DNA from 4 places in the Micromonospora sp. NPDC050686 genome. Region 3 is predicted to be linked to each of the others. Evidence: riboswitches for the same ligand, from Rfam matches in the RefSeq annotation. Region 3 holds a riboswitch; each other region holds the start of a gene.
What was found. Region 3 has a riboswitch for cyclic di-AMP ahead of AB0H57_RS05105 (hypothetical protein). Riboswitches for the same ligand answer to the same signal wherever they lie in the genome.

Region 1 (4,210 bases), on a different contig from region 3:
CCCTGGATCCCCGCGAGGGCGTACGTCTGGCCGGCCGAGGCGCGGGCGCCGTGGTCGGAGACGTACATGGTGTTCGGGGTGCCGTCCGGGCGCAGCCCGAGGTCGTTGACCAGCGGCGCGTCCGCCCTCGGCGCGGTGCGCAGGAGGACCGAGGAGGAGCCGCGCAGCGGGCACGGCTCGGCCGGCGGCGGCGGATCCGGGACGCCCGGGGGCTGCTGGTTGCAGCCGGTGAACGCCGGCCGGTTGGTGGCGTGGTCCGGGTCGATGGTGACCAGGCCGGTGCGCGGTGTGCCGGTGCCCTGGAACGGCGCCTTCATCAGGTCGAAGTAGTGCGACCAGTCCCAGTACGGGCCCGGGTCCCAGTGCATGTCGGCGACGTTGCCGGGAAGGATGCCGGGGACGTTGTCGTGGCCGAGGATGTGCTGGCGGTCCAGCGGGATCTGGAACCGCAGCGCCAGGTGCCGGACTAGCTTGGCCGAGCTCCGGTACATCGCCTCGGTGTACCAGGTGCCGTGGCCGGCGAAGCCCTCGTGCTCGATGCCGATGGACTTGGCGTTGACGTACCAGTTGCCGGCCTGCCAGCCGACGTCCTTGGCCTTGATGTGCTGGGCGACGTAGCCGTCCACCGAGCGCAGCGTGTAGTGCCAGCCCAGGTAGTCGGCCCGCTTGACCAGCCCGACGCTGGGACCGAAGTAGCCCTCGGTGTCGTGGATGATGATGTATTCGATCTTCTGCTGGGCCGGCCGGTTGCCGAGGTCGTGGTTGCCGTAGTCGATGTTGCCGTTCTTGTCGACGTACTCGGCGTACGGGGCGGGGATCCACTCGCAGGCGAGCCGGACCGGGCACTCCAGCCCGTCCGGCCGCTCGGCGCGGCGCAGGCCGAGCCGGTGCAGCCCGGACTGGTCCGGCGCCACCGCCGTGGCGGCGAGGGTCACCCGCTGGCCGTCGTCGGTGGTCCGGCTGGCACCCTGACCTAGCTGGTCGTACACCTCGTCGGCGAAGGCCGCCGCCGCGTCCTCGGTGTCCGCGCCGGAGTACCGGGCCACCGCGCCGTACCAGGCCGCCGGGTCGCTGCCGGCCCCGACCGGCCCGCCCAGTTCCTGCTGGTACGAGGCGAGCAGCGCCGCGCCGCCCCGGATGTTCGCGGCGGCATCGGTCCGCAGCGTCTGCACCGGGATGCCGGTGAGCGTGGCGGCGGCGTCGACGGTCTGCAGGGCGGCCCGGGGCAGCACGTCGCCGGCGGGTGCGGCGGCGACGGCCGGATCCAGGGTGAGCGGGCGGGACTCGTCGCCACGCGGGTCCTCGTCGGAGTCGACGTGCGCGCTGGACGGGGTCGAGGCGACCTGCTCGGCGTCGGTCAGGTGCATCGGCCCGTAGCCGCCGCTGGTGCTGGGCATGCCCGCGTTGGTGTCCCAGCGGGACTCCAGGTAGGAGACGCCGAGCAGGACGCTGCGCGGCACGCCGTACTCGTCGGCCGCGGCGGCGTACTGCTGCTGCCGGTCGGCGGGGTCGGCGCGGGACGGCTCGGCGGCGACCGGGCCGGTGGTGGCGAACGCGGTGGCCGTCGCGACGGCGGCGGCCAGCAGTATCCGTCTGCCCGACGGCGGGGGTGTGCGGTGCATCGAACCTCCAGACAGGGATGGGGGTCACTGCGTTTCCACCCTCACTCCCGGCGCGGCCTGCGGTCAATAGCTTTCCGCAAGGTATTCGGATACGAAAAAAACCTTCACCGTCCCACGGTCGCGGTGGCCGATTCGGGTACGGAGTGTCACGGCCGGGTGAGTTGCGTCGCGGTGACGGCGATCCCTACTCTGGTGAATCGTCGACCGGTAGGTGCACCACCCAACCCGGGAGGTGACGGTCGGACACCGCCGAGTCGCCTCCGGGCGAGCCGGGGACCCAGGTACGCCGGGGTGAATCCGCAGCCACTGCGGTAGGGCGACCCCTTCCCGCCCGAACCCGTCAGCTAACCCGGTAGGCGGTCGACGTGAAGGAGTACGGAGCCCCGGTGGCACGCCATGCCCCGCGGCCGCTGTCGGTCCGGCCGGTTCCCGGCCAGCCGACGGGCGCGCCGCGTACACACTGGTCCCGCTTCACCACCGCAGTCGCCGCCCTGGTCGGCGTCGCCGCAGTCCTGACCGGTGGCGCCACGGCGGCCCACGCCGAGCCCTCCGTGACCGAGATCGAAGGCCGGATCGACCGGGACTGGAACCGGCTCGAACCGATCATCGAACAGCACAACGCCACCCGCGTCGGCCTGGCCGGCAAGCGCCGTCAGGCGCAGGCGCTCGGCAAGCGGATCGAACCCCTCCAGCTCCAGGTCGATCTGGCGATGGACCAGGTCAGCGGGCTGGCCGCCGAGGCGTACAAGGGCGACAACGTCGCCACCGTCAACGCGCTGCTGGGCAGCCGATCACCGAGCGAACTGGTCGACGGCCTGGAACTGCTCGACCGGTTCGCCGACCGGCAGCAGCGGCAGATCCGCGGCGTGGCGGAGCTGCGGGACAGGCTGGCCGCGCAGAAACGGTCGCTGGACGAGCTGATCGTCCAGCTGAGCCGCACCGAAGCCCAGCTCGCCGCGAAGAAGCGGCAGATCAACGCCGAGATCGACCGGCTGCAGAAGCTGCGCCTGCAGGTGTACGGCAACGGCGGCGGCGGCCCGCTGCGTCCCGCCCCCTGCCCGGCCGCCTGGCCCGGCGGCGACGCCGGCGCCGTGGTGAAGTTCGCCTGCGCGCAGATCGGCAAGCCGTACGTCTGGGGCGCCGAGGGGCCCAACTCGTACGACTGCTCGGGGCTGATGCTCGCCGCGTGGGCGAAGGCCGGCGTGTCCCTGCCGCACAACGCCCGCCAGCAGCGCCGGGTCACCGCCCGGGTCAGTCGCGCCGACCTGCGCCCCGGTGACCTGGTCTTCTACTACGCCGACCTGCACCACGTGGGAATGTACGTCGGCGGCGGCTGGGTGGTGCACGCCTCCCAGGCCGGCATGCCGATCAAGATGAAGCGCGTCGACGACGGCCCCGTCAACAGCTTCGGCCGGGTGTAAGGCGGGGCCCCTGCTTAACGCATTCGGTATAGGAAGGGGCGCCGCTTGACACCTCGCCGAGGCGAGTGAGCGGGTCAGCGGGTGGGCCAGGTGCGCCACTGCTGCCAGGAGCGGCTCGGTGTGGGGCCGCGTTGGCCCTGGTAGCGCGAGCCGTACACCTCCGAGCCGTACGGGTGCTCGGCCGGTGACGAGAGCCGGAAGATGCACAGCTGGCCGATCTTCATGCCGGGCCAGAGAGTGATCGGCAGGTTGGCCACGTTGGAGAGTTCCAGCGTGACGTGGCCGGAGAAGCCGGGGTCGATGAACCCGGCGGTGGAGTGGGTGAGCAGGCCGAGCCGGCCCAGGCTCGACTTGCCCTCCAGCCGGCCGGCGAGCTGGTCGCCGAGGGTGACCACCTCCAGCGTGGAGGCGAGCACGAACTCGCCCGGGTGCAGCACGTACGGCTCGCCGTCCGGCACCTCCACCGCGGAGGTCAGGTCGTCCTGCCGCATCGACGGGTCGATGTGGGTGTACAGGTGGTTGTTGAAGACCCGGAAGAGCCGGTCCAGGCGTACGTCGATGCTGGACGGTTGCACCAGTGTGGGCTCGAACGGATCCAGCGCGAGCGTGCCCGCCTTGATCTCGCTGACCAGGTCGCGGTCGGAGAGCAGCATCGCACCACCATAGCGATCGGTGCCGGCGACCTGCGTGTCGGACTGCGCGTTAGCACATCTGTTCGATAGAATGTCGGCATGGCTTCCTGGTCCGAATTCGCCACTGACGAGCCCCGCCTCGCCGACGGGATCCGCCGTCTCTTTCAGCAGTACGGGTCGGGCTTCGGCTACCTGGCCACCGTCCGCGCCGACGGCGGGCCCCGCGTCCACCCGGTCGCCCCGGTCATCACCGACGAGGGGCTGTTCTGCTTCGTCATCAACTCGCCGAAGCGGCGTGACCTCGAACGCGACGGCCGCTACGCACTGCACTCGTTCCCGCCCGAGGAGACCGACGACGAGGCGTACGTGGCGGGTCGGGCCCGCTCGGTGACCGATCCGGGCCGGGTGGCCCGGGTGGCGCTGGCCGGCCGGGCCGCCGCCCAGGTGGACTGGCGGCTCTTCGAGTTCACCGTCGACGTCGCGATGCTCACCCGGCGGGACCAGGCTGCGTCGGCGGCCGGCCGTCCCGCGGTCC
Region 2 (4,210 bases), on a different contig from region 3:
GTGCTGAGCACGTCGTCGATCCGGGCGTAGCGGTAGCAGAGGAGGAAGACGCCGATGGCGCACATGCTGCCGACCAGGACGTCCCGCACACCGGTGTGGTAGTAGGCGCTGATCGAGTCGAGCAGCACCAGCCGCCCGGCGCGTACGGCCTCGCCGGCGATCAGCAGGAACGGCAGGGCGATGCCGAGCACGCCGACGCCGAGGCGCAGCCGGCGCACGGTGAGCGCATCCTGTGACGGCCTCACGGGCATGACGACTCCTCCCGGCCGGCCGGTTCGTCCGGCCCATCCTCCCGGCCGGCCGGCTCGTCCGGCACAGTCCGACCGAAGTTGGACAGATCCACGATAACGGTTCGAGAGTGGACCCCACGGTCTTGCCCCGCCGGACTACGGTTGAAACCGGGCTCCGATAATCTCCCGGGCGACCGTCGTCCGGGTGTGTCCACCACGGGGTAAGGAGATCGACATGTCGCCCCCCACCACCCGCACCCGCCGGGCCGCAGCGCTGGTCGCGCTCGCGGTCGCCGGGAGCATGTTCGTGCCGATCGGCGCCGCCCAGGCGGCGCCCCGCGAGCAGTCGCCGGCCGCCCGGCAGCTGACCGCGCCGGTCACCACCGGTGTCGTCACGACGGTCAACGCCAGTGCCACCCTGGCGCTGGCGCAGCCCACCCTCAAGCAGGGTGCCCGCGGCACCGCGGTGACCAGCCTGCAACGCCGGCTGGTGGCGCTGCACTACGACGTCGGCGCGGTCGACGGTGTCTTCGGGTCGTCGACGTTCCACGCGGTGGTCGCCTTCCAGAAGGTGAACGGCCTGTCGCGCGACGGCATCGTCGGGCCCAGGACCTGGGCGGCGCTGAGCAAGCCGGTGGTCCCGAAGCCGCGATACAAGCACTCCGGCCTCTCGCTGGAGGCGAACCTGTCCAAGCAGGTGCTGTACCTGGCCCGCAACGGGCAGGTGATCCGGATCCTGGACGCCTCCGGCGGCAAGGCCAGCACCCCGACCGTCCGGGGGAACTACAAGATCACCCGACGGATCGACGGTTGGCGGCAGAGCGACCTCGGGTTGCTGTGGCGGCCGAACTACTTCTACCGGGGCTACGCCATCCACGGCGCCACCTCGGTGCCGGCCTACCCGGCCAGCCACGGCTGCGTACGGGTGACGGTGCCGGCGATGAACCGGCTCTGGGGCACGATCAAGGTCGGCCTGCCGGTGCACGTCTACGCCTGAGCGCCAACTGCGACGAACGCCCGGCCGGGAAACCCCGGCCGGGCGTTCGTCGTCGTGCCCGCCCCGCACGGCGTGAGCCGTACGCGACGCCGGCCGGCCCCCGAACCGGGGAGCCGGGCCGAGCCGACAAGATCAGAGGCTGAGCCGCTGCCCCGGGAAGATCAGGTCCGGGCTGCCGCCGATGACGCGCTTGTTGCGCTCGTACAGCGCCTGCCAGCCACCCGCCAGGTCGCGGGCCGTCGCGATCTGCGACAGGGTGTCACCCGGCTTGACCAGGTAGTTGCCGCCGGTCGACATGGACCGAGCCGGCGCCGAGCGCCGCTCGGTGCCGCGCAAGGCACGCTGCTCGCCGCGGTCCTGACGTGAGGACCTCTTCTCGGTGCGGTGCTCGGACTTGCGCTCGGACTTCTGCGCCGACCTGCGCTCCGACTTGGTCTCGGAACGATTGTCGGACTTCGCCGAGTAGCTCTTCGTCGAGCCGCCCTTCTTGCCGCACGTCGGCCAGGCGCCGATGCCCTGACCCTTCAGCACCTTCTCGGCGACGGCGATCTGCTCGCTGCGGCTGGCCAGGTCGGCCCGCGCCGCGTACTTCTGACCGCCGTAGCCGTTCCAGGTGCTGCGGGAGAACTGCAGGCCACCGTAGTAGCCGTTCCCGGTGTTGATCTTCCAGTTGCCGCCGGACTCGCACTGGGCGATCGCGTCCCAGTTGACGCTGGCCGCCTGCGCCGCGGTGGCCGGTCCGAACAGTGCCATGGCGCCGGTCACCGCACCTGTGGCGAGCGCCCCCACGGCGACCCGGCCGGTGACCTGACGCGTGTTGGCCCGACGGTGACGGGCCTGGTATTCAGTTGCCATCTGTCGTTTCCTCCACGCCGACGAGGTGAGCTGTCGGGTTCGGGCCGAGGAGCCCGGCCGCCACAGGCGGCTTCACCCCGAGGTGCCGTGCACCGGAGAACGTTGGGTCCCCCGCTCCATGCCTGAGGTCCAGGTACCGACGGCCGGCGGCAGGATTGGGCGTTACCGACCGTGGTGTCCGCGAGGAGCGGACCCATCCGACGTTAGGAACGGTTGGTGCCGATTGCCCACTTCTTGTGAAGTTCTTCACCCGGAAGGGCGATCGGGCGCTTCCCGGGTTGCGCCGGTGCGCAAAGGGTGGATGATGCCGCACCCCTGGCGTCCTTCCTGGACGGTGAACACCTGCGGTGAGCTGGGCGGATGCGGTCGGCCACGAGGCGGAGGGCGGCGTCGCCGTCCACCTGGCGCACCGGCCGGCGCGCCTTCCCCGCCGCACCGGCACGTTCCTCCGGGCGCCGGGACCGGAGGGCCGCCTCGCGCCGCCCTCACCACCGCCGCCCGGCCGGAAGGGTCACTGTCCGTAGGCGACTACGGAGTCGCTCTCGCCTTTGCGGTGACGGCTCTGCTGGTGTCCGGAATGGATCCTGGCGACGCAGTTCCCCCGGTGCGCCGCAACCGGCGCCCGCCAGCAGCCGCCGGTCAGGGGGCGGGGTGCGCGGCGCCGCGCAGCACCGCCGCCGGCACCTGCGGAGAACGCCGTACGGCGAGGTCGGCCGGCAGCAGGGCGGACACCTCGGCGACCAGGGCGTCCAGGTCCGGGCCGGCGGAGTGGCTGCGCACCCGCACCCCGGCCCGCTCGCACAGCCCGCGGATGTCCTCCGGCACCGCCGGCGGGTCGGGCAGCGGGGTGTCCCCCAGTAGCACGGGGACCACCGGGATCTCCCAGCGCAGCGCCCGGCGGATCTCTCGGCGCACGTAGTCGCGCGGGTCGTCCAGCCGGCGCCTGCCCTGGTCGTCGAGCACGCTGAGCCAGTACGGGCCGATCAACGTCAGCAGCACGTGGCTGCCCTGGAGCCGGGTCCACAACTCCGGCGGGAAGGCGGTGCCCGGGCGTACCGACCGGTGGTCCCTGAAGACGTGCCGGGCCCCGAAATCGGCGCGCAGCCGCTCGTCGATGAGGTCGGCGCCGAACATCGCGTCGTGCGTCCGATAATTGACAAAGATTCCTGTCATCTGACAGCTCCCGCCTTCACAGACGCGTTCCCTCCGGACCGATAATGGTCATCGGGAAACGTGAGCCGCATTCATCGGACCGCGCTGCTCACGTTCTCGAGAAGTACCGGCGGAAAACGCCCGTCGCTGGCAGGATATCCCTCTCCCCCGGTCACCGCGGGCGGACCGACAGAAATCAGCACACGGGAGACTGCCGACCGGGTAGCGGCGTAGTGCTCGCCCTCCCGGTGCACCAGGGCCCGCCACCAGGTCAGCGCGCGGGCGCCACCCGCAGGGCGGTGGTCAGCGCCGGCATCAACTGCCGGACGGCCTCGTCGTCGCGCCAGCGCCGCACCACCCGATTCAGTTGGCGCAGGTCGTAGCGGGCGGTGGCGGAGTCCACCGACCGCACCGTCTCCAGCGCCGGGCCGACCACCGCGGCGGCCCGGTCCAGCTGCCGCTGACCGGCCAGGGCCAGCGCCAGCCGGGCCGCGTACCGGGCACGGGCGCGCTGCGCGGTGGGCGGCAGCAGGTCCAGTTCGGCGCCGAGGATCGCCGCCGACTCGTCCAGCCGGCCCAGGTCGTGCAGGCTCCACGCGGTGACGAAGCGCATCGGATCGGGCGCGCTGGTGCTGCCCAGCACGGGCTCGTCGTCGTCCCCGACCGCCTCGGCCAGCAGGTCGGCCGCCTCGGCCAGCGCCCGCCGGCAGCCGGCCTCGTCGCCCATCAGGGCGTACCCCTGGGCCTCCCGCTGCGCGGCCAGGCCGCGGGTCCGCGCGCCGCACCGGGCCGCCCGGGCCTCCTGGGCCAGCTGCGCCGCACCCAGCGCGTCGTCCCGGTACAGGCAGAGCTCGGCCCGCCGGACCAGGGCGTACGCGCGCAGCTCGTCGTTGCCGCCGGCCACCGCCAGCTCTACGGCGTGGTCGGTCCACCACGCCGCCGCCGCGTCGTTGCCCCGCTCCTGTGCCATCCAACC
Region 3 (4,210 bases):
GGGTATTGCGGCACGACGGACCGTACCATACCCCCAAGGGGTACGCTATCCTGGCAGCCATGACCGCACCGACCACCCCGACCCGGGGCTACACCGCCAGCAAGGACCAGCTGCTCGCGCGGCTCCGCCGCATCGAGGGCCAGGTCCGCGGCATCGAGAAGATGGTCGAGGACGACCGCTACTGCATCGACGTGCTCACCCAGATCTCCGCCATCCAGGCCGCGCTGGACAAGGTCGGCCTGGGGCTGCTCGACGGGCACGCCCGGCACTGCATGCACGAGGGCGCGGTCGAGGGGCGGGCCGACGAGATGGCCACCGAGATGATGGCGGCGGTCGGCCGGCTGATGAAGCGGGGCTGACCGCCGCGCGTCGGGTGCCGCCCGGGCCGGAGTCGACCCGGGCGGCACCCGCCCGCCTCACAACCGGTCGAGGATCTTCCGCATGGTGCCGGTCTCGGCCTGCCGGGTGGCCACGATCCGGCCGGCCAGCGCCTTGGCGTCCGGGTTCACCCCATCGGCCTGCTCCGATGGCCCCGCCGGTTCAACCGGAGGCCGGACCGCCCGCGAACTGCAGTCGGACCCGGCGCCTTGGTTACCATCCGGGGCGTTCATCCGCGACGGTTGAACCGTCCGGGCCATCGGGCCGTACCCAGCACCGGATCGTCAGGAGACTCAGCATGGGCGCCGACCACCCGCGTACCGCCCCGCCCGCCCCACCGGGCGTGCGGCGGATCCTCGTGGCGACCGTGGTCCCGCTGTTCCTGCTCACCGTGATCGCCGCGGTGGTGCTCTGGCCCCGCGACGCGCCAAGCGGCGAGCCCGCCGCCGAGGTGCCCCGCTACCAGGGCACGGTCACCCGGGTCGTCAGCGAGTCCTGCCCGCCGGCCCCGGACACGCCAGAGGGCGGGCCGGACGGTGGGCAGCGCCGCTGCGGCACGGTCACCGTGCGGGTGGCGCAGGGGCCGGACGCCGGCCGGGAGGTCCAGACCCCGGTGCCGGACGGCCCCGGCGCGCCGACCGTGACCGCGGGCGACGAGATCATCCTGGTTCAGCTGACCGACCCGGCCGATCCGCAGGCGAGCCGCTACGACATCGCCGAACACCAGCGCGGTACGCCGCTGGTCTGGCTGGTGGTGGTCTTCGCCGCCGCCATCGTCGCGTTCGGGCGGTGGCGCGGGCTGGCCGCGCTGGGTGGCCTCGCCGCGAGCTTCGCCATCCTGCTGACCTTCGTGCTGCCCGGGATCGGCGCCGGCCAGTCGCCGCTGCTGGTCGCGGTCGTCGGCTCGGCACTGATCATGTTCGTGGTGCTGTACCTCACCCACGGGATCACCGCGCAGACGTCGGTCGCCGTGCTCGGCACCCTCGGCAGCCTGGTGCTGACCGGTGTCCTCGGCGCACTGGCCACCGGGGCCACCCACCTGACCGGGTACGGCAGCGAGGACGCCACCACGCTCTCCATGTTCCAGCAGGACGTGGACCTGCACGGCCTGCTGCTCGCCGGGATCGTCATCGGCTCGCTCGGCGTGCTCGACGACGTGACCATCACCCAGGCGGCGACCGTCACCGAGCTGGCGCACGCCAACCCGGAGCTGTCCCGCCGGCAGCTGTACCGGGCAGCCACCCGGGTCGGCCGGGCGCACATCGCCTCCGTGGTCAACACCATCGTGCTGGCGTACGCGGGCGCCTCGCTGCCGTTGCTGCTCCTGCTGGTGGCCGACTCCCGGCCGGTGGGCCAGCTCCTCACCAGCGAGTTCCTGGCCCAGGAGATCGTCCGCAGCACGGTGGCGACGCTGGGGCTGGTCGCCGCCGTTCCGCTCACCACCGGCCTGGCCGCGCTCGTCACCACCGCCGGCCGGCGGGCCGGCGGGTCGACACCGGCCGCGCCCCCGACCCGCCGCCCGCCGACCGACCCCGACGTCGCGCTGGAGGCGCTCGGCGCCCCGCGAACATCGACCACCACCACGCCCCCGGGCCGGTGGCCCGATCCCGGAAGGAGCACGGACGACGCATGGTGACACCGCAGAGCGTGACGGACCACGCCGCCACCCATGTCAAACGTGTCACTGGTTACCGCCCTCGATTCCGAAAATACGGCTTTGGTCGGGTTCCGGACGTAGCTCACCGGCCCGGCTCTCGGGTAACCTCGCTGCCGGTCACCGCCGAAGGCGCGCAGCGGCGCCTGCGGTGCCACCGCCCAATCGCCGCTCGGCGAGCCGGGGAACCAGGTACGTGGGGTGAAGCCGCGCCAGCGGCCGGGGCAACTTCCGTCCCGAATCCGTCAGCTAACCCGGTCGGCGGTCGAGGGAAGGGAACACTGTGACGGCACCCCTGCGCCACTGGTTGACACCGGTGGTGGCCGTGCTCACCGCACTCACCATCGTCACCGGGCCCCTCCCGGCGACGGCCGCCCCGAACACCCCCAAGCCGTCCGGGCACGAGGAGGACAACGATCCTCCGCTCCTCAACGACGTGCTGGAGCAGACCAACCGGGGCTACTTCCGGGCCAAGGCCAAGCTGGCGAAGTCCAAGCAGCGTCAGCTCGCGCTCGCCCTCGAGGTCCGCCGCGCGCAGAGCGAGCTGGACCGGCTGACCCCGCAGGTGGGCAAGATTGCCGCGCAGTCGTACCGGACCGGGCGGGTGGGCGCGATGGCCGTCCTGCTGGACAGCAGCAGCCCGACCTCCTTCGTGAAGCGCGCCGCGGTGCTCGACGAGATCAACATGGTCAACGAGCGGAAGCTGGCCGAGGTGACCGAGGCCAAGCGGAAGGCCGAGGCGGCCAAGCTGGCCCTCGACGCCGAGGTGCGCGAGCAGCAGCGGCAGACGGCCATCATCGCCAAGCGCAAGGCCGAGGCGGAGAAGTCGCTGGAACTGGTCGGCGGCAAGGGCTTCACCGGGGGCCTGGTCTCGGCGACCTCACCGGTCGCCCGGGTCGGCCCCGGACGGACCTCCGACGGGGAGTGGCGTCGCGAGTCGTGCAGCGAGTCCGACCCCACCACCTCGGGCTGCGTCACGCCGCGCACGCTGCACATGTACAAGGAGGTCAAGCGGGCCGGCTTCGACCGGTTCGTCGGCTGCTACCGCTCCGGCGGGCCGTGGGAGCACCCGAAGGGACGGGCGTGCGACTGGTCGTTGCAGAACCGCGGCTTCAGCCCGTGGCACAACAAGGACACCCGGACGTACGGCAACAACCTGGCCGCCTTCCTGCTGCGCAACGCCGACCGGCTCGGCATCTACTACGTGATCTGGAACCGGCAGATCTGGTTCCCGGCGACGGGCTGGCGTTCGTACAGCGGCCCGTCGGACCACACCGACCACGTGCACGTCTCCCTGCTTTAGCGCGCCCCGCGTAACCCGGGCCGTCCCGCCGCGTGCGGGGCGGCCCGCGTCGTGCCGGGCCTCGGCGCGCAGCCGGGGCCGGCCGGACGACGCGCTCCGGGCCGTCGGCTCGGGCCTCAGCCGGCCGAGGGCGCGACCGGGTCCACCGGCCGGGCCTGGGCGGGCGCTTTCGCCGCCGCGGCGGCCGGCACCTCGGCCACCGTCCGCACCGCGCCGGCGCTCAGCCGGTACGACATGCCGACCACCGCGCACCGGCCGGCCGCCACCGCGGCCGCCAGGGCGGCGGAGTTCGACACCAGGGCCTCGACGGTCTGGGCGATGTGGATGTCCACGATCCCGTCGATGTCCTCGACGCCCCGGTCGGCCGCCTGCCGCAGGCTGGGCAGCACGGCGTCCACCACCGCGCCCAGGTGCCCGGGAGGCGGCGTACCGGTGCGGACCGCCTCGCGGGCCGCCTGGACCGCGCCGCAGGAGTCGTGGCCGAGCACCACCACCAGCGGCGTGCCGAGGATGGTCACGGCGTACTCGACGCTGCCCAGCACCTCGGGCCCGGCGGTGTGCCCGGCGGTGCGGACCACGAAGAGGTCACCCAGGCCCCGATCGAAGATGATCTCGGCGGCCAGGCGGGAGTCGGAGCAGCCCACGATCACCGCGAACGGATCCTGGCCGCCAGCGACCGCGGTGCGGCGGTCGGCGTCCTGGTTGGGATGGCGCGGCGACCCGGCGACGAACCGTCGGTTGCCGGCGCGCAGCTCGTCGAGCGCGCGCTGCGGGCTGCTCCACGGCATTCGGCTCACCTCGTCCCTCACGTACGCGGGTGGGTCGGCCGGCGATACGGCCGCAACCACCGTCACACGCGGCGGAAAGCCCGTCAA
Region 4 (4,210 bases), on a different contig from region 3:
GGGACATCGTCGCCACCATCCAGCGCGAGCAGGACGAGGCGATCCGCTCCCCCGGTTCCGGGGTGACGATCGTCTCCGGCGGGCCGGGCACCGGCAAGACGGCGGTGGCCCTGCACCGGGCGGCGTACCTGCTCTATTCCGACCGCGGCCGGTACGCCGGCGGCGGCATCCTGGTGGTCGGGCCGTCCACGGTCTTCGTCGAGTACATCGCCTCGGTGCTGCCCTCGCTGGGCGAGGAGACCGCCACCCTGCACTCGCTGGGCACCCTCTTCCCCGGCTCGACCGCGACCCGCACCGACCCGCCGGAGGTGGCGGCGGTGAAGGGTTCGCTGCGGATGCGCCGGGTGCTGGAGCGGGCGGTCCGGGACGCGGTGCCGGACGGGCCGGACGAGCTGCGCCTGCTGCACCGGGGTGAGCTGCTGCGGCTGGAGCGCCGCGAGCTGGACGGCATCCGGGACCGGACGCTGTCCCGGGGCGCGCGGCGCAACGAGGTCCGCCGAGCCGCCTTCGACGCGGTACTGGCCGCGCTCTGGGCGCAGGCCCGCCGGCTGGCCGGGGGGCGCCTGCCGGAGCAGGCCGTGTTCGAGGACGAGATCATCGAGCGGCCGGAGTTCCGGGAGTTCCTGAAGGCGTGGTGGCCGCGGCTGCACCCGCGGCACGTGCTGGACTGGCTGGCCCGTCCCGAGCGGCTGCGCCGCTACGCCGGCGGGCTCCTGTCCGGGGCGGAGACGGACCTGCTGGTCGGGGCGTACCGGTCGCTGGACCGGCAGGGACCGACCGTGGCCGACGTGGCGCTGCTGGACGAGCTGGACGCGCTGCTGGGCAAGCCGGTGCTGCCGAAGCGGCGGCGGCGGGACCCGTTCCAGCTGGCCGGCGGGGTCCGTGAGCTGAGCACCTTCGCCGACCGGCAGCGGGCCGCCCGCGAGGCGGCGCGGGAGCGCCCCGAGGACTACCGCGACTACGCGCACGTGGTGGTTGACGAGGCGCAGGACGTCTCGCCGATGCAGTGGCGCATGATCGGCCGGCGGGGCCGGCTGGCCTCCTGGACGGTGGTCGGCGACCCGGCCCAGACCGCCTGGGCGGGCGACCCGGCGGAGCTGGACCGGGCCCGCGACCAGGCGCTGGGCCGGCGGCGCCGGCACCGGTTCACGCTCACCACCAACTACCGCAACTCGGCGGAGATCTTCGCGGTGGCGGCGGCGGAGATCCGCCGGCTGCACCCGGACCTGGCGCTGCCCACCGCGGTGCGCTCCACGGGGGTGGACCCGGTGCAGCGAGTGGTGCCGGCGTCGCAGTTGCCGGCCGCCACGGTCGAGGCGGCCGGCGCGCTGCTCGGCGAGGTGGAGGGCACCGTGGGAGTGATCGCGCCGGTGCCGCGCCGGGACGAGGTGGCCGGTTGGCTCGCCGGGTTGGCCGACCCACGGTTGCAGGTGGTGAACAGCCTTCAGGCCAAGGGCATGGAGTACGACGGGGTGGTGCTGGTCGCGCCGAGCGAGATCCGGGCCGAGCCGTCCGGGGTGCGCACGCTCTATGTCGCGCTCTCCCGAGCCACCCAGCGGCTGACCGTCCTCGACGCGGGCTGAGCGGGCGGGCGCCCGGCCGAGGCCCCTCGACCGGGCACCCGCCGCCGCGAGCCGACTCCGGAGTGTCAGCAGAGGCCGGCCGGTCGATCGAGTGGCATTTAGCACAACCTTAATTCTTTCCCGACGCCGTGGCCATATGCACCATTTGCAACTCTTGCCCCACCGGTTGTCGGGAGCAACCGGGGGTGGGCTCGGTGACTCACCGGTAGGCTCGACCGCGGCCTCCGCCGAGCGGCGCCCGCCGGCGCCTGCGGTGGCCGCCGCCTAATCGCCGCCCGTGGCGAGCCGGGGAACCATGTCCGTGGGGTGCATCCGCGTCAGCGGTAGGGATCTTCCGTCCCGAACCCGTCAGCTAACCCGGCCGGCGGCTGACGGAAGGACATGTGCATGCCAGTAGTGGGCCCCGTGAGACGAACCGCCGCCCGGATGGCGGCCCTGATGGTGGTGACCCTCGCCCTCGCCCTCGGCGTCGGCGCCGTGCCGGCCGTGACGGCGTCCGCCGCGCCGCTCGCCAAGGCGCCCGGCACCGACCACGAGGGCGGCACCGAGAAACTGCGCGACCAACTCGACGCGGCCAGCAAGGGCTGGCTCGACGCCCGCACCGCGTTGACCCGGTCCACCAAGCGCCAGCAGGCGCTCGCCACCCAGCTCAAGACCATCGAGGGTGAGCTGGGCGTCCGCGACGCCAAGGTCGGCGAGATCGCCGGGGTGGCGTACCGGACCGGCCGGCTCGGCACCGCGGCGGCGCTGCTGAGCAGCCGCAACCCGGAGAACTTCATGGACCGGGCCGCCGCGCTGGGCCAGGTGGCCGCCAACGAGGACCGGGCCGTGCGCGGCCTGCTGGAGACCCGCGACCAGGCCACCCGCACCAAGACCGCGCTGGACGGTGAGATCGTCGAGCAGCGCAAGCAGGTGCAGGTGATGGCCAAGCGCAAGGAGCAGGCCGAGAAGGCGCTGGAGGTCGCCGCGGCCGAGGCCCGGCGCGCGGCCGCCCAGCGCAGCACCAGCACCGGCGGCAGCGGCACCGGCGGCACCTCGACCGTCAACGCGAAGCCGGCGCCGCGCAACTCCGACGGCTCCTGGCCGTCCGAGTCGTGCAGCGTCGACGACCCGACCCCGGCCAGCGGCTGCATCACCCCCCGCACCCTGCACGCGCTCGAACAGGCCAAGGCCGCCGGCTTCACCCGGTACGTCTCCTGCTACCGCAGCGGCGGCTCCGGCGAGCATCCCAAGGGCCGGGCCTGCGACTTCGCCGCCCAGAAGGGAGGCTTCGGCGGGGACGCCACCGGCGGGGACAAGACGTACGGCAACAACCTGGCCGCGTACTTCGTCCGCAACGCCGACCGGCTCGCCGTGCTCTACGTGATCTGGTACCGGCAGATCTGGCTGCCCAGCAGCGGGTGGAAGTCGTACAGCGGGGCCGGCGGCGACCCGTCCAGCGACCACACCAACCACGTGCACCTGTCGGTCTACTGAGCCGACCCGACCCGGCCCGGTGACCCGCGCGGGTCACCGGGCCGCGCTGTCGCCGAAGGCCCGGTCAACCCCCGGTCGGGGCGGGGCCCGGGTCGCGGTCCAGCACCTCGCCGAGCCGGGCGGCCAGCGCCAGGTGCGCCGACCGGGCCTGCCGGAACGCGTACGCGAACAGCGGCGCGGGCGCGGACAGGGTGATCTCCACGTCGACCCGGAGCACGCCGTCGGCCTCCCGGCGGAGCCGGGTGTGGTTGCGTACGGTGGTCGCCGGCTGCTGCCGGGCCACCGTCACGATCTCGTCCTCGGTGGAGACCAGGACGTCGGCCTGGTAGGTGACCGGGAAGTGCAACGGCCCGACGGCCAGCCGGTCGGTGATCGCGTAACTGGCCCGGGCGCCCGGGCGCGGCGGCAACTGGCGGACCCGGACGATCAGGGGGTGCAGCTCCCCCTGCCGGGTCAGGTCGCTCAGCAGCGCCACGGCGTCGGCCGCTGTGCACCGGGCCTGGACGCTGTAGCTGAACGTCTCGCGCGTGAGCACCCGTCCCCCTACTGGTAGGTCGCCCGATCCTCGCCCACCGACCGGCGTCCTGGCAACGGCCGGACGACCCTGGTCATCGGGGCGCGAGCGGGTCCCCTCGGCGCGGCGGCCGGGTGGCTCGGCGAAGCTCAGGCGCCGAGCGGAGCCTCGGGCGCGGCGGCGGCGAAGTAGGGCTCGGGGGCGCCGAAGAGGCCGAGCAGGCCGGTGACCCAGAGCTGCCGGTGCACGAACCGGCTCGGCTGGGTGACGACCAGCTTGACGCCGCTGACCTCGGCGGTCTGGAAGCCGGCGACCATGGCGCTGATGCCGACGGAGTCGATGAAGCTGACCAGCCGCATGTTGAGCTCGATGCGGGTGGGCCGGCCCTTGGCGAGCACCTCGGCGATCGCCTCGCGCACCTCGTACGCGGTGTCCACGTCGATCTCGCCCCGGGGAGCGATTTCGACCACACCACCCGACAGAACCGACTTCACGATCGACAGGCTCACGCGAGCACCTCCACCCGCCCCGCTCGGGGCGCCTCATCAGTACGCGGGCCGCGACCGAGAGTATTCCTCCGACGGTCTCGGTCGCCACCCCTCGGGGATGAGCAAATTCACGACCGGGGCACCACGGC

Region 1: another riboswitch for cyclic di-AMP. It lies ahead of AB0H57_RS10360 (NlpC/P60 family protein); the one in region 3 lies ahead of AB0H57_RS05105 (hypothetical protein).
Region 2: another riboswitch for cyclic di-AMP. It lies ahead of AB0H57_RS10045 (transglycosylase family protein); the one in region 3 lies ahead of AB0H57_RS05105 (hypothetical protein).
Region 4: another riboswitch for cyclic di-AMP. It lies ahead of AB0H57_RS09665 (hypothetical protein); the one in region 3 lies ahead of AB0H57_RS05105 (hypothetical protein).

Annotation. Positions count from the first base shown of each region.
Region 1 is NZ_JBFAID010000010.1:34,138-38,347, forward strand. Features, by position in the region: gene AB0H57_RS10355 (N-acetylmuramoyl-L-alanine amidase) at 1-1,622, opposite strand, end outside; cyclic di-AMP (ydaO/yuaA leader) riboswitch at 1,860-1,997, shown strand; gene AB0H57_RS10360 (NlpC/P60 family protein) at 2,009-3,043, shown strand; gene dcd (dCTP deaminase) at 3,118-3,696, opposite strand; gene AB0H57_RS10370 (pyridoxamine 5'-phosphate oxidase family protein) at 3,775-4,210, shown strand, end outside.
Region 2 is NZ_JBFAID010000009.1:85,826-90,035, reverse strand. Features, by position in the region: gene AB0H57_RS10055 (DUF998 domain-containing protein) at 1-251, opposite strand, end outside; gene AB0H57_RS10050 (L,D-transpeptidase family protein) at 466-1,227, shown strand; gene AB0H57_RS10045 (transglycosylase family protein) at 1,360-2,082, opposite strand; cyclic di-AMP (ydaO/yuaA leader) riboswitch at 2,083-2,254, opposite strand; gene AB0H57_RS10040 (toll/interleukin-1 receptor domain-containing protein) at 2,722-3,255, opposite strand; gene AB0H57_RS10035 (helix-turn-helix transcriptional regulator) at 3,506-4,210, opposite strand, start outside.
Region 3 is NZ_JBFAID010000003.1:270,412-274,621, reverse strand. Features, by position in the region: gene AB0H57_RS05115 (metal-sensitive transcriptional regulator) at 60-359, shown strand; gene AB0H57_RS05110 (YibE/F family protein) at 677-2,014, shown strand; cyclic di-AMP (ydaO/yuaA leader) riboswitch at 2,181-2,311, shown strand; gene AB0H57_RS05105 (hypothetical protein) at 2,316-3,335, shown strand; gene AB0H57_RS05100 (carbonic anhydrase) at 3,452-4,123, opposite strand.
Region 4 is NZ_JBFAID010000008.1:125,358-129,567, reverse strand. Features, by position in the region: gene AB0H57_RS09670 (AAA family ATPase) at 1-1,583, shown strand, start outside; cyclic di-AMP (ydaO/yuaA leader) riboswitch at 1,835-1,966, shown strand; gene AB0H57_RS09665 (hypothetical protein) at 1,980-3,059, shown strand; gene AB0H57_RS09660 (SRPBCC family protein) at 3,124-3,594, opposite strand; gene AB0H57_RS09655 (STAS domain-containing protein) at 3,723-4,082, opposite strand.